2 regions of the Priestia aryabhattai genome follow, and region 2 is predicted to be linked to the other one. Evidence: riboswitches for the same ligand, from Rfam matches in the RefSeq annotation. Region 2 holds a riboswitch; the other holds the start of a gene.
The links. A riboswitch is a leader RNA that binds a small molecule or an ion and turns the genes downstream of it on or off. The one in region 2 is predicted to bind preQ1.
Positions count from the first base shown of each region.

Region 1: another riboswitch for preQ1. It lies ahead of queC (7-cyano-7-deazaguanine synthase QueC); the one in region 2 lies ahead of M3225_RS24925 (QueT transporter family protein).

Region 1 is NZ_JAMBOQ010000003.1:520,278-528,591, reverse strand. Features, by position in the region: gene M3225_RS15765 (hypothetical protein) at 19-228, shown strand; gene M3225_RS15760 (oxidoreductase) at 261-962, opposite strand; gene queF (preQ(1) synthase) at 1,031-1,528, opposite strand; gene queE (7-carboxy-7-deazaguanine synthase QueE) at 1,627-2,358, opposite strand; gene queD (6-carboxytetrahydropterin synthase QueD) at 2,351-2,791, opposite strand; gene queC (7-cyano-7-deazaguanine synthase QueC) at 2,791-3,456, opposite strand; PreQ1 riboswitch class I at 3,687-3,730, opposite strand; partial or broken gene M3225_RS15735 (Ger(x)C family spore germination protein) at 4,000-5,124, opposite strand; gene M3225_RS15730 (spore germination protein) at 5,149-6,255, opposite strand; gene M3225_RS15725 (3-ketoacyl-ACP reductase) at 6,463-7,182, shown strand; gene M3225_RS15720 (DUF6254 family protein) at 7,248-7,373, opposite strand; gene M3225_RS15715 (alpha/beta hydrolase family protein) at 7,462-8,314, opposite strand, start outside.
Region 2 is NZ_JAMBOQ010000008.1:104,382-112,695, forward strand. Features, by position in the region: gene rluF (23S rRNA pseudouridine(2604) synthase RluF) at 1-630, opposite strand, end outside; gene M3225_RS24900 (TetR/AcrR family transcriptional regulator) at 961-1,536, shown strand; gene M3225_RS24905 (DHA2 family efflux MFS transporter permease subunit) at 1,558-2,994, shown strand; gene M3225_RS24910 (hypothetical protein) at 3,051-3,239, opposite strand; gene M3225_RS24915 (hypothetical protein) at 3,425-3,670, opposite strand; gene M3225_RS24920 (hypothetical protein) at 3,741-3,992, opposite strand; gene M3225_RS24925 (QueT transporter family protein) at 4,426-4,914, opposite strand; PreQ1 riboswitch class I at 4,924-4,968, opposite strand; gene M3225_RS24930 (Lrp/AsnC family transcriptional regulator) at 5,165-5,575, shown strand; gene M3225_RS24935 (YitT family protein) at 5,957-6,823, shown strand; gene M3225_RS24940 (hypothetical protein) at 7,179-7,397, shown strand; gene M3225_RS24945 (5-deoxy-glucuronate isomerase) at 7,653-8,314, opposite strand, start outside.

The DNA.
Region 1 (8,314 bases), on a different contig from region 2:
CCGAAAGGAATTACTAGCATGTTTGATACTATATTGTTTATAGTTGCTCTTATTGTCATTCTTTTTTTCATCGTGCAGTTCGTTTGTAAACGAAAGCAGACTTCAAATAAAAAAACATCTGTTGAGCCCATGAATTATGCAGAAGAAGATTCTAACTCCTACACAAGTTGGAGTGAATCAGCTTCTGATCACGATGGTGATGGTGATGCGGATGCTGACGGAAGATAGAAAAAAGCCCCTTCTTATGAAGAGGCTTTTCTTTATTTTGATAACACGCGCTTGCCGTTGGTAAACGAATAATAGCATTCACCTGTATAGATGTCTTGGCTTTCATGTACATGAACACCACATTTATCTTCAAGTGCAGCTTTCATCATCGATTTGGCTACGTTATACGCTTTAATTGGACGATACTTTCTCCACTTTCCTACAAGGCAAAATGAACACGACTTTAACGTGTATCCCCCAATCTTTTCAAATAGGCGAAACTCTTGGCGCTTGCCTAATAATAACGATGGGCGGAAAAAGTGAGTAGAACGGATATACAAGCTTGCGATATCTTCTTCTACTTGCCCCTTTACTTTACTGTAAAAGAATGGCGAACGAAGATCAGCACCAATTGCTGTAATCGTTAAAAAGTTTTTGCAGCGATATTTTTCTGCACATTTAGCCGCTTTTAAAGGAAATTCGTAGTCCACTTTAATGAATCTCGCTTTTGTTTTTGCTTTTTTCATTGTCGTGCCTAAACAGCAATATACATCATCAACTGCAAAGCATTCTTCATGCTTATCAAGCTCTAAAAAATCTATTTCGAGCTGACGTAGCTTTGTGTGTTCGATTGGTAACTTTTTTCGAACAAACACTGTCACATGGTTATATAAGCTGTTGCTTAATAACATTTTTAAAAGTTCTTGACCAACAAGTCCGCTTGCACCTAATACTAATGCTGATCTCTGTGACATTCTTTCACCTTCTCACCTGTTGTTTTTGCAATGGAAAACAGGTTGCATACACAACCTGTTTGTTCGAATTAACGATTATCAATTGTTTCTGGGTATAAATCATGATTCATTAGGCGATAATTAGCCATTTCTTCATATTTCGTACCGGGACGGCCATAGTTTGTATATGGATCAATTGAAATGCCGCCGCGTGGTGTGAATTTCCCCCATACTTCAATATATCTTGGATTCATCAGTTTAATTAAGTCATTCATAATAATGTTCATACAGTCTTCATGGAAATCTCCATGGTTACGGAAGCTGAACAAATAAAGCTTTAACGACTTGCTTTCCACCATTTTTTCATCTGGAATGTAACTAATATAAATGGTTGCGAAATCCGGCTGACCTGTTTTTGGACATAAGCTCGTAAATTCTGGACAGTTGAATTTCACAAAATAATCACGATTTGGATGTTTGTTATCAAATGCTTCTAGAATCTCTGGTGAATATTCAAACAAATAGTTTGTTCCTTGATTTCCAAGGAGTGATACACCTTCTAATTCTTCATCTTTTCGACCGCTCATTTGCATTTCCTCTCTTTCTACGATTGTCATTCTAACAGCGTTTTTTTATTTTGTATATATCTGTTTTTATTTTTCTTTGTAAATTTTTTGCTATGCGCTTACACACCTCGTTTATTTCCCCAAACAAGGGCGTGAACCTGCGGCAGAACTCTTACATTATTCATGTTTTTAGCTGCCACGACCTTATCGATTAACCACTCATACTTTTTAAGCAATTCTTGTGTTAACGACGCATTATCGATTGTCGTTAAGTCCTCGTTGCCTACTTGAACAAAAAACGGAACCTCAGGATAACGTTCATGAACGGACGCTGCATACTCAAAGTCCTCATCATTAAATACAACGACTTTTATGCTTATGTGCTCCATGCGTTTTTCCTTTATTAATGTCTCTATAATATCGTCTAATACGGAGAAATTTGTTTTCATTAATGAACTTGGAGGCTTAGGAGAAATCGTTAAATCATCGATCTTTAGAAACCAATCCTGATAACGGCTTCCCTGTGTTTCAAGAGCTGCTTTTACCCCATGGCTGTGCAAAAGCTCTATAAGTGAACCAATTGCCTTGATAAGCGCAGGGTTTCCTCCAGAAATGGTGACGTGATCAAAGCACTCTCCACCGATTTCTTTCAGCTCAGTCCAAATTTGTTCTGCTGTTAGTTGACGAATATCATTTTTAGCCGATCCATCCCATGTAAAAGCTGAATCACACCAGCTGCACGAATAATCACAGCCTGCGGTACGAACAAACATCGTCTTACGTCCTACAACCATTCCTTCCCCTTGAATCGTTGGTCCGAATATTTCAAGTACTGGAATTGTATTAGCCACGTTTTTTCACCTTCTTTGGGCGGTAAACTACGTAACTTGTCGGCGTTTCCCGCACGAATACTTGTACGCAAGAAGGCTTATTTGGTAGTGTGTCTAGATATTCTTGAACCAACTCATAAATTTTACGAGCAACAACTTCAGTTGTAGGAAAATCATTTGGATTTTCTTCGTTAAAGATAGAATGATCGTTCAATAATGTATGATCAAATTGACCAGAAACAATTTTTTTCAATAGCGCAAAGTTTACTAAAAAGCCTGCTTCGTCTAATGTATCTCCGGCAACAGTTAGGTTAACAAAATACGTATGTCCATGGACTTGACGGCATTTTCCTGCTTCTGTGTGAGGAACAAAATGTGCCGCAGCAAACTGCATATCTTTGTTCAGTTCATATTCATAGTCATGAAATACTTGAGGATACATTTGTTGCAGCATTATTTCTCTCCTCCTTCTTTTATTTGCAGGTATTGATCTAACCCACGTTTTCGCAATTGACATGCGGGACATTCACCGCATCCATCAGCAACAATACCGTTGTAGCACGTTAATGTTTTTTCACGCACATACTCAAGCGCCCCTAACTCATCAGCTAAAGCCCACGTTTCTGCTTTATCAATCCACATGAGCGGTGTATGAATAACAAACTCAAAGTCCATTGATAAATTAAGCGTGACGTTTAACGATTTCACAAATACATCTCGACAGTCTGGATATCCCGAAAAATCGGTTTCACAAACGCCTGTTACGATATGACGGCCTCCGCTGTTCTTAGCCAGTACGGCTGCAAATGATAAAAATAACAGATTGCGGCCATCCACAAACGTGGTAGGCAATTCTCCTTCTTTTTGCTCGATATCAATATCATCTCGCGTTAATGCATTTGGTGCTAATTGATTTAAAAGTGACATATCTAGTACGGTGTGCTTCACACCTAAATCAGCTGCAATAGCTTTTGCTACCTCTATTTCTTGACTATGACGCTGACCATATTGAAATGTAACCGTTTCTACTTCTTTAAAGTTTTTCAAAGCCCAAAATAGACATGTTGTACTATCTTGACCTCCACTAAATACAACAATAGCTTTTTCATTTTTAATCATCATTGTTCGTCTCCTTTTTGATTGAAATCAAAAGAAGAAGAAACTTTATTGAACCGTTCGTTCCCTTTGTGACTAATTTTATAACACAAAAAAGAGACTGCTCTTTTCCAGCAATCTCCCTAAAAAGCAACTAAGATACACGCCCTCGCCAGCATACACGTCAAAGAGACGTGTTGGTAGAAAAGCACGTGAAAGAAGACACGCTAAAACCGTGTCTTTTGTCATCAACGATGATCTTAGTTTTTTATAGAGGGAGTTTTCGAACCTCTCCCGTACATATACAAACGTGTACGGCGTTTCTTCTTGAATTGTCATCGTATACTATACCACATGCGTATAAATAATGCTATGTTTGTTGGCTTCTATCGCCTTTGGCTGTCTTATTTTTCTTTATATAAGAAAGAGCAATAAATAATGATGGAAAACAGACACTTAGTACAAATAAATAAAACGGCCAATAATATTTTTCAAAATAATTGAGGTATGCTGTATTCGGAATAATGTAATACGCCACGCCTGTAATAATTAGACCTAAAGGAAAACTTAAAAAATTGCGGACGCGTAAATTCTGTTCCAGTCTCTTTTCATTTTGTACCCTCTCTTTACATCTTGTCTGTAAAACGCTTCTCCAAAACCAAAGATATCGCTTTTATAAGTTTTTTGAGCTTTTTCCACCGCATCATTCATTTTTTCTTTTACGTCCGCTGCTGTTTTTCGTTCCAGCATATTAATTACAGCTGGGTCCTGTAAATTCACTTGACACTCTACATCCGCTACGTTCGCTTCACCTTTTAAATCAACGTGAATATGAGGTTTATGATTTTTCATAGAAGCTGTCACCTTCACATTCGTTCGAAGCATTTCTACTCCGATGATATCATGCTATTTTTCTTTCTTTTCACATGGAATAACAATCAATGTACTTTTTACATTTCCTGTAATATAATTGTATCCTTTACTTTCGTCTTCATTAAACCAGCCGATAAGTTTATCATTTTGAAAGACACCTAATCCTTTGAAATTGAGCAGAGTAGAAAGATTGGTGCGAGAAATGCTGGACATATCTCCTGCATTTTTCACGTTACCTTTTAACAATACCCCTGACAACACCGCCTGCTTCCCTTCACTGGTTAAGTTACTGATCAGTTCATTTAACTTCACTCCTCTAGTAGGTGCCCAAATACGCTGTGACACGTCTAATGAAGCAAACATATGGTTAGCCGGTATTTTTCCGATTGTTGTTAATACGTTCAGCACGTTCGATGCTTTCGTATTTTTAGCAACAACAACAAAATAATCGGTACGTACTTCATGATCCCGGGCAAAGAAATCAAGCACTTCAGCGATACCGTCTTCTGCCATGCTTTCGCTAATGACTAGCATTCGCAAATGAGAAAGATAAATTTTCCGAGGGGATTTTGTCGTTATTTTTCTTAACCCTTCCATTACAGAAGAAGCCTTAATAGAAAAGGTGGTCACAGTAGGCCCGTTTGTAGGAGTTTTTGCCTGAATATCACCTGGGTTAATCAACTGAACTGTAACAATAATGCCATCTTCTGCTTTATCAATTCCGACAGCAACCGTAATGGCTAGCTCATTCAACTCTCGACTGCTCCAGCAGCCGCTTAATAGTAATAAACAGATACATAGCATTAGAAATGCTTTCATAGTAAACGGCCACCTTTCCACAGTTTAGTTTTTTTGCGTCTTTTGACGTGAAATATTCTTCTCGTTAATAAGCTTTGGCCTTGTTTTCATTTTTTTGATCGAACGTCTAATCACATCCTTTTGATCACGCTTTACAAATGGAGCCATAGGTGTCATATACGGGACTCCAAATGACCTTAAGCTGCATAAATGTAAAATCATTAAAATTAACCCCAGGATAATACCGAACAAGCCAAAAGTAGCTGCTAAAACCATTAAAGTAAAGCGCAGCATCCTTACTGCAATAGCCATATCATACACAGGTGACACAAAGTTACTAATAGCGGTGATGGATACAACGATAACCATTGCAGGCGAGACTAATCCCGCTTGTACGGCGGCTTCTCCTAAAACGAGTGCTCCAACAATCGAAATAGCTGAACCTACTGCTCGAGGCAATCGAACTCCCGCTTCTCGCAAAATTTCAAACGTGATTTCCATAATAAACGCTTCAATAATAGCAGGAAAAGGGACGCCTTCTCTTTGAGCTGCAATACTAATTAACAAAGCAAAAGGAAGCATCTCTTGATGAAAAGTAGTTAAAGCAATATAAGCAGAAGGTGTTAAAAGGGCTAAGAAAAATGCCATATAGCGCATTAAGCGAATCAATGTACTAATATCTGCGCGCTGGTAATAATCTTCAGCAGCTTGAAAAAATTGAATAAATAGTGCAGGAACCATTAATACAAAAGGTGTACCGTCTATATCAATTTTAGAAAGACGCTCCTTTACCTCTTGAATGACTTGTTCATCCGCAATGCCGTCATAATGTGTTAAATGTTCATCGTGATAGTGCATAATGGAGTCCAGCGCATAGTGTTCAACTTCATCTTTATTTACTAACCTGTCGATGTAAGCAACACCTAAAGTGAATTTTTCTTCAATCGAAATTCTAAACTCTCTTACAACTAAGTCCGTGCTCTGTTCCAGTGCTTTTTTCATGCGGGATAAATTATCTCCCACCCTCTCCGATAATTTCTGCTCTTCCTGAGTAGAAGAAGCACTAGTTTCCTTAGAGCCCTTAGATTCATCAGCTTTTTCTTTCCGCTGTTTGGATTTATTCGTTAACTCAGATAGTTTTTTTATACGCATTGTTCATCCTCCACTACATTGAACGAAAAGAAACGGAATTTCTTCTTTTTATTCTCTATAGTTTTTGTATGAAAAGGAAATTTATACTTAAAGCGATTTTAATAATCTTTATTTTTGACATCATTTGTGCATTTCTATAGGATAGTAATGAATAATTCTTCGTTAATATGAAGGATGTTTATGTGGAACATTGAAAGGAGTCTATACATGGCACAATCACTTAAAGGCAAAGTAGCTCTTATCACAGGAGCAGGAAAAGGCATCGGTCGTTCAACTGCGATTGAATTAGCAAAAGAAGGCGTAAATATCGGTTTAATCGCTCGTACAGAAGCGGATTTAAAGGCTGTTGCTTCTGAACTAGAAGCATTTGATGTACAAGTTGCTTATGCAACAGCAGACGTTTCTTCTATGGAAGAAGTAAACGCCGCAGTTGAGCATCTACATACAAAATTAGGGACAACAGATATCTTAATCAACAATGCGGGAATCGGTAAATTCGGAAGCTTTTTAGAGTTAGAACCAGCTGAGTGGAAACAAATCATTGATGTAAATTTAATGGGCGTTTACTACGTAACGCGCGCCGTTCTACCTCAATTAATCGAAAAAAATGGTGGAGACATCATCAATATTTCATCCACGGCTGGCCAAAAAGGCGCTCCCGTTACAAGTGCTTACAGCGCTTCAAAATTTGGCGTACTCGGCTTAACCGAATCTCTAGCGTTAGAAGTGCGCAAACACAATATTCGTGTAACAGCTCTAACACCAAGTACAGTAGCAACGGAATTAGCGTATAAAGAAAACTTAACGGACGGCAATCCTGATAAAGTTATGCAGCCTGAAGACCTAGCAGAAATTATGGTAGCACAATTAAAACTGCATCCGCGTATTTTTATCAAATCTGCGGGTATGTGGTCCACAAATCCATAAACAAACATAGAAAAAGGAGAGCTTCAGCTCTCCTTTTTTGTGTCTTCCTTTATATAAAGGTTACCTTATTTACGTTTAGGTGCGATTTCTTCTGATAATTCCTCAAAAGATTTTACTTTTCCATGCGATGGGTTTTGTGATTGCTTTCGCACGTTCCACTGACGCTCTTTTTGACTTTTAGACTGAGTCATTTTGCTTCATCCCCTTTTCATAGTGCTTACATCTAGTAGGATAAAACAAGCTGCTCTTTCTCATTCATCAAAACTGCTTCCAATTTCTTTACTGCTTAGCTAAATGTATTTTAAACCATTTATCAATTTCCGCGTTATATTGATCATAATAAGCAGTTAGCGGATGGTCTCCGTTTTTGTACAGTACATATTTATATTCTTTTCCTTGCTCATCTAGTTGTTTCACAAGCTTTTCAGCCTGAGTGTGATGAACTTTGCGATCATGATCACCTTGCAAAATCAAAAGAGGTGAATTTACTTTGTCGCTCCAATAGACAACAGAACGACTTTTATACCTCTCTGGATATTGTGCCGGATCCCCTACAATTGTGCGCAGCACTTGTTTCATTTCAGGTCCTCTTTGATCGTAGAATTGAAACATGTCTGTAATACCTGATTGTACGACAACTGCATCAAATTTAACGCCGTTTTTCATCGTTAAATACGTCATCATACCGCCGCGTGAATATCCGAGCGCTACCTTTTGCTGGTGATTTACATAGGGAAGCTGTTCTCCCCACTTAATAAGATTTAATACGTCGTCAATATCTTTACCGCCGTACGTCTCTGTTCCTTCACTCCCGCCATTTCCCCTGTATTGAGTCGCAACAACGACGTAGCCTTTACTTGCCCAATATGATAAGTACTGAAGTGTTTTTGCGCGAATCATGCCATGTTCGCGATTTCCTCCGCGATTATATACTAAAAGCGGATAATGTTTGTCTGCAATGTCTTTAGGCTGCACTAAAAACCCTTTTATCTTTAAATTATCACTAGGATACCTAATGCTATATACATCTACTTTATTTGAATAAGGCGATAATAAATTCAATTTTTCTTTATTTACATCATCACTTTCAGCTCGGTTGAAAACCGCTGTCACACCGAGCACAGCTACAGTG
Region 2 (8,314 bases):
GTTGTTTAAATGGATATTCATAATACGCGTGCGCTGAAGTCGGTATACTTCATATCCGAGCACTTCACACATACGGCGAATTTGACGATTTAAGCCCTGTGTTAAAATAATTTGAAACTCATACTTAGACAGCTGTGTCACTTTACAAGGAAGCGTTTTTGTGCCTAAAATTTTTACTCCCTCAGACATGTTTTTGATAAACTCTGGTGTAATTGGCTTATCTACTGCAACAATATATTCTTTTTCATGCTTGTTTTCTGCACGTAAAATTTCATTAATAATATCGCCGTCATTTGTAAGTAAAATTAAGCCGTCTGAATCCTTATCTAGTCGTCCAACATGGTGAATACGCAAAGGATGATTTACTAAGTCAATGATGTTTCCCTTTACTTTTTTTTCACTCGTACTTGTAATGCCGACTGGTTTATTAAGTGCAATATATACATTATTTCGAGCAATTCGAAGCTGTTGGCCGCTTACTCGAATATCATCGCCAGGCTTAACTTGATCTCCGATTTTTGCAACCTTTCCATTAACGGTTACTCTTCCTTCACTAATTAACTTATCCGCTCCGCGTCTTGACGCCTTGCCAGATTCGCTAATAAATTTATTCAGTCTCAGGTGAATCACAACCTTACATTTAAAAATTTTAAAACCTGTCTCTTCTATTAGAAACAGATATGTGTCAATTTCTATACCGTCCCTATCGTAACATGCTATACGCTTCTCGTCTTCTTTTAATTTCATTACTTGATCATATTTTTTTAACACGAATAAAAGTATAGCCACAAAATACTTTGTAACCTTATTCTTAACATTTCAATCAATGCTTACACCTGTGAAACTTACGTCAATCTCCACTTATATACAAGACCTAAACGTCTGGATTGACTGATCAGTATAGAGTTGCTACCATTATACTGACCGATCAACTAGTAAGTATATGAGGGAGCTGTTTTCATGGAATCAACCAATTCAAAAGAAAAAATTTTAAGCGCTGCTGCTAAACTTTTTCGCAAAAAAGGCTATCACGCCACCAGTCTAAGTCAAATCACAAAAGAAAGCAGCGCTCCAAGAGGATCTATTTATTATTATTTTCCGGATGGAAAACAACAATTAGCAAAAGAAGCCATTCAAAAAACGGGAGAAAGAGTTAAAGCTTATATAGAAAAATCCCTAGCTTCTCATGAAGATGCAGCCTCAGCCATTCAATATCATATAAAAATGATGGCTGATCGAATGTTTGAGCAAGTAGAAAATGAAACGGATATCTCCCTCGCCGCTATGTCGAGCGAAGTATGGTCATCAAACGAAACGCTTCGTATGGCCTGTGAAACCGTGTATAACGAGTGGGAACAAGTTTATGCAGATAAATTAGTTTGTTCAGGTTATGAACAAGAGGAAGCAAAACAACTAGGTTCAGCTATACAGTCTTGGATTGAAGGTGCTTATACTCTTTCATTAACTAAAAACAATACGCTCCCTATGCAAATTGTAGCTGATCAAATTAGAAAGCTATTTGCAAACAAAAACTAATTTAGTAAAAGGAGGTCACTTATGACGCAAACAGAAGAAAAAATGAGTACACAAAGTAAGCTTATCCTTTTTATTTTGATTCTAGGAAATTTTTTATGCTTAATTAGTGAAACTGTAATGAACGTCGCCTTGCCAAGTATCATTTCAGATTTTCACATTAGGACGAGCTCAGCTCAGTGGTTAACTACCGGATATATGCTTGTGATCGGCATATCCATCCCAGTGTCTGCTTTTTTAATTCAACGTTTTACATTAAGACAGCTGTTTGTGACAGCTATGAGCTTATACTTAATTGGTTCCTTCATTGGCTTTATCACTCCATGGTTTTCTCTACTTTTTGTGGGGCGCATGATTCAAGCATTAGGAACAGGCATTATTTTACCTCTTGTGATGAGCACAATGCTAACACTCGTGCCGGTTAGCAAACGCGGCACTGTAATGGGTATTTTTAGTGTAGCCATTTTATTTGCACCCGCAATTGGACCGGTCCTTTCAGGATTAATTATTCAATATTATTCATGGCGAATTATATTTCTAGGTCTTTTAATTGCCGCGGCGCTTATTTTCCTATTTGCTCTTTTCAAACTCAGTAACGTTTCTGAAACATCTAGACCAACGATCCACATTCCGTCTGTTATTCTTTCTACAATTGGGTTTGGAGGAGTTGTTTATGGATTTAGCGCAGCTGGTGAAGAGACAGGATGGGGTAACCCTATTGTATGGCTTACCCTCATCATTGGCGTCGTAGCTCTTGCTTTATTTATCAGACAGCAAAGCAAGCTGAATTCTCCAATGATTAATATGAAGCCTTTTACATCATCTGTGTTTTCAAGATCTATTTTCTTAATGTTTCTCATTATGATAATTCAGTTTTCGATGATGTTACTTTTACCGCTTTATTTTCAAACCGCTGTTAGACTGTCTCCTTTGCAAACAGGTTTTCTTATGCTTCCGGGAGGAGTAACGCTGGCTCTAACAGCTATGGTCGGAGGGCGTTTGTTTGATAAAATTGGATTTAAACCGCTGCTTTTAACAGGCTTAGTCCTTTTAACGGTTATCTTAAGTTTGTTCACTACCATTTCAAGCGAAACAACCACAACGACCGCGGCCATTTTATACGCTGCCTTTACAATTGGCGTAGGTTTAAGCATAGGACCCGTGATGACGCTTGCTTTAAATCAAGTACCTAAACCGCTTCACGCTCACGGTTCAGCCATTTCAAATACCATTAACCAAGTTTCAGGTGCTATTGGACCCGCTTTGTATACAAGTATTATGACCATGGCTTCTCAGCACTTTATTCAACAATCAAATGAAACAAATAAAATGCTGTTACAAATAAAAAGTATGACAAGCGGGGTTCATACTGTCTATTATGTAGCCATTGCTTTCGCCGTCGTTTCGTTCCTGATCGCTCTTACGTTAAAGAAAAAAGATCAGCAGCTTGACACGCAATAAGTAAGAAACTAACAAGAGCTGCTCATGATTTGAGCAGCTCTTATTACATTCAGAATTTATGTTACAAATGTAAGGGTAATCATAAACACTACTAATAAAAAGATAACAATACTATTCTTTCTTTTTACCCTCCATGTTTCAATAGCGCCTACGATTCCCCCAATGGCTAAAAGAAAAACACCTATAACGTGCAGAGAAAATAGAGATAACACTCTGCCTAAACTCGCCATAATTCCTTCGGACAATATAAATCCTATTGTTACAATAGATTTTAAAGATGTTAAGTCTCGTATAGCTTCTTTTTTTCAGTTTTACTCAGTTTAAAGTACTCTACTATACTAAAAACAGGGGGTGTTCCCCATAAAATAAAGAAGATAACTAATTTATCCGTGTCTACACTCACTGTTCATTCACCGCCTTTATCAATCCCTCATGCACTTTTCCTAACCCATTTTTTAGAGATAAAAAATGCGGCTGTAGCTGCTACAGCCGGAACCACAAAAGCAAAGCTAGCAGAATAACTGCCGAACGTTCCTTTACTTGATAAACCTTCAATTGAACTCCACATACCCGAGCTTTCTGGAACATATAAGAGCGTAAGAATCATGCCTGACAGTAGTTGAAAGCTACCTAACAAAACGATGAAGCTAATGATGAATATTCCATATCTCTTCAATGAAATCCCCCCTTGATTTATATACGATTTCACGCCTTTTAAGTTCCACTACTTAACAAATACCCATATGTTATTCTTGCTTCAAGGATCCTCCAAAAGAAAATTGATGGTATTCATCAAGCTCATTCCAATACCCTATGCACTTTACATCAGGCTCATTAATAGCTAAAGCTTCTTTATTAATGCCTTTATAAGGAAGAAATGCAGTTAACTTCACCTTTTGTTTTGGCTTAATATTTAACTTATTGCCTTCTTTTTTTGAACATCCGGAAAATAAGATTGCTAACGTTAATAAAATAAGAATTCCTAACTTGCTATTCAAAAAATAATCCCCTCTCTAGTAACAAAGATTATTTTACCATTAAATAACTTAAAAAGTTATTTAATGGTAAAAAGACAACTAAAAAAGCAAACCGTCATAGGTCTGCTTTTTTAGTTGCTACGCATAGGTAATGTGGTGTTGTGCGAAAAACTTTTCGATAAGGAGTTTGCCAACTGTATGTATATCGTAACAAAAGAAAAAAGGGTGCGCTGTGAGATTTGTTACTCCCTCTTTCAAAATAGTCTAATCGGATACTTACTATTGCCTTACGTAAAAAGAGCAGAACACAAATGCGACCTGCTCTTTCTACATGCTAGATATGGGTAATTTGTCCATGCGTGAAAAGCTCTTCAATAAGGGGTTTATCACTACATCTATAGAATAACAAAGAAAAAAAGATGTGGCTGTGAGATTTATCACAGCCACATCTTTTTTAACCAACTAGCTTATTAAATTGTACACGTTTATTAATTGCCACCATAATTGGCGCTCCAACAAGCATAACGACGAACTCACCAACGGCTGTTGTTAACCATGTAAAGAAAAATGGTAAATCAAATGCCAGGTGCAGCTCAAACGCAATAATAAACATCGTAAACGTAAACACAAGTGTATTAACAAGCATACGAGCCCACATATTTTTAATGTAGCGCATAGAAAAAATTGTAATGAGTAATGATAGCACAGATTGTCCTACCCCAAATACCAGGTCATAAGCGACCATTGGTGAAAAAAACAAATTCGTCAGAAATACTCCTAGTACAATGCCGTACATGTACTTTTTATTAAACACAATTAAATGATTGAACATTTCCGATATACGAAATTGGATATTGGTGAAGCCAAACGGCTGAATTAGCATGCTAACAGCAATATACATAGCAGCTAAAAGACCGTTGACGCAAAGTGTTCTTATATTCATCTTACTATTCTCTCCTTAGTTTTTTAACGTGGGATGGTTACGAACCACGTAAACACTCAAAGAATCATACAGCAAGCTTAAGCTTTCGTCAATCTAGCTGTTTACAAACTACTGCCGCTTTCTATATCTTGCATATTGACTGCTCTTTTTTCTTACTTTTCTTTAGTATAAAATAGAAGACGTATCAGTATACATAGGTGAAATCAAGTAGTGAACCCTTTTGATTTGAAATACGAAAGGATTTGTAGCGATGTTAGATAATACAGATAAGCACATACTAGAAGAGCTGTCAAAAAATGGGCGTATAAAGATGAAAGAATTAGGAGAAAAAGTGCATCTAACCGGACAAGCCGCTTCTGCTAGAGTATTAAAGTTAGAAGATGAAGGCATTATCAAAGGCTATACAATTAACATCGATGAACGAAAACTTGGCTACACCGTTCATACGTTTTTAAATATCTATACGCAGAGCATTCATCATCATCCCTATCTCTCATTTTTAGAAAGTCAGCAGGAGTACGTCATGAACAACTTTAAAATCAGCGGCGATGGTTGCTACTTACTAGAATGCAAATTTCATTCAAATGAAGAATTAAATGATTTTTTGACAGAGCTAAATCAGCATGTGAATTACAAACTTTCAATCGTCATTAACAAATAAATTTTTAAAAAAATAGAGGTATATTAATTTATGAAAATGACAATCCTAATAACGTATTCCCCCTATTCCAATAAATTTGAAAATCCTTTGCGACGGCGCAAAGGATTCTTTTTTTATGTAGGAAACCGCCTTCTATTTTTTGAAAAGTTGAACATCTCTCATAGCGTTGACATAGCGTTCAGAGGTTTATATAATCGGTGACATCGAAGCATAGAAAAGCAGGATTAAGACCTATACACGTATCGTAATTCTTCGTCTTAGAAGTTGATCAGTTATATAACTAGACAATTTCTAAGACGTTTTTTATTTTATCATTTGTGAAACACTAGTAAAAACAAGATTCCACATGAAAATATCCTAATTATCAAGGAGGTTTGCATATTGAAAACAATCTATAAAGACATCATTTTAATTATTGCCGGAGCGCTTTTAGTTGCTGCATCGATTGATTTTTTTGTCATTCCAAATAAATTAGGTGACGGAAGTACGGTTGGTATTGCTCTTGTTTTATATTATTTATTTCATATCCCTACAAGTATCAGCACTTTCCTTGTGAACCTTATATTTATTGCCTTAGCCTATAAATTCCTAACAAAAAAAACGATTCTTTATACTATTCTAGGAGCTGTCATGACGTCCGTTTTCCTCGGTCTGGTCAGTTATATTCCCTTTCACGTTCACGACATGATTTTAGGAATTGTATTCGGCGCCTTACTAATGGGAACCGGACTGGCTCTCATTTTTATCGCGGATGGGTCTACCGGTGGAACAACTCTTTTAGCTTATTTATTAAACTACACAAAAGGCTATAATATCTCTAAAAGCATGTTCTACATGGACAGCGTTATTATTTTAGCATCAGTTTTTGCCATTGGCGTCAACAACACCCTCTATACCTTTATATTCGTCTATCTTTGTGCCAAAATCGTCGATATTGTTATCGAAGGTTTCCACAACAAAAAAGCAATGACCATTATGTCTGATCAATATAAAGACATAGCGCAAGTTATCACCAGTGAATTTGGAAATGCAGCCACAATCTTTTACGGATATGGCTACTACGCCAATAAAGATAAACGTATTATTTACGTTGTTATTAAAAAGAACGAGCTATTAAAAATTAAAAAGAAAATCCAGCAAATTGACCCGAATTCTTTTATTGTCATCCACGAAGTAAAAGAAGTTGTCGGCGGGAAATTTGGCTTTATCGGCAATTCGCCTCATGAAACAAAAGCCGCTACTAAATAAAAAAATCCACCTGATGGTGGATTTTTTTATGAAAAAACCGTTAAGAAAAACGAAAAGATACCTGCTAAAAAGTAAACCGCCCCCAAAGCAATTGCTCCTGTAACGGCCGTAAATACACTTAATCCGATAGCCATCTTCATTTTCATTCTCATCCACATCCCTTTTTAGATTAGTAGTATAAGCATGTCCAAGGATAGAAGATTTATAACTATGCCATCCTATTTATTTCGTATATTGATGCAACAATTGTCTATCCAATCTGTTCTAAAGTCAGCAGTAACGACATAATGTATAGGAAGGATTTCATATACACATCTTTGTATCACATATATCATATGAAATTAGGTGAGATAAAATGGTGGCTGTCCACTTTTTTGAAAACAGAAAGCTTCTATTGAGCCAGTTGCGGGAAAATATTCCTTCTACGGGTGATGATTTAAAGATTAAAGGACGAAAAGGAACCGTCGTGCTTGTGAATGACATCGATGAAAAAAATGTTCACGTAGAAGTTGCTCTAGAAAAAGTAGTTAAAAAGAACTTAGCGTTAGATAATGCTAAAAAGAAAAGGAGATAAGCGGCTTACGCTTATCTCCTTTTCTTTTTAATTGACATAAGAACCGCGTGTATCTTTTGCTTCTGCTTACAAAAAAAGAGACTCCTAAAAAAGGAATCTGCTAAAAAGAGCGATATCATCGCCTGAATATTAATACAAGCTATATTTTAACATATAAAAACATATTTTACAAAAATAAACTATTATTTTACACATAATTATTTTTTATTGGAGCTTTTTCAATATTTAGAACCCATTTCATATAAAGGTCGTTATTTATTTTTCAGGCCAAATTTTCGCATCCGGTTTCAATAACCATTTATGCTCTTCTTCCATGATACGGTCTGTCCACGGATTATTGTCAAGATGGCGAATCATCCAGCAGAAGTACATCGCATAGCCGGGAGCCGTTGCTTGAGGGTGATCCAATTCACCAGGAATTGTAATAAAACTATTATCAACTACACGGTACGCATCTTCTCCGACCATTGCGCAGCCAAACCCTTGTGGCTTGTCAAAACGATAGTAATATACTTCAGGCTGGTCATGATGATGAGGCGGATAACTCGACCATCTTCCTGGATAAGAAATAACTTCTCCAATAACAAGGTTAGAATAAGGAGCGTTATTGTAGTCAAAAATTGTTCGAATTACACGCTGAGCAGTACCTTTCCATACTCCTTCACCAGCCACTGTATTTTGACAATCTTCAGGCGTATATAATTTTGATGAAAATTCTTTTTCATTATCCGTTTTTTGAACTAGTACTTCACTATTGGCAAGCGCGGTAATTTTAACATCCACATTTTTCGAAACGTGCAAACACCAAGGCTCCTCTTCAAAAAGGGACTGACGCTGAATTTCTTTCGAATGGCCTTCCCACTCTAGCTTTACCTTTCCTTCTAGTAAAAGAATAGCCGTTTCGTTGCTGCTGTCTA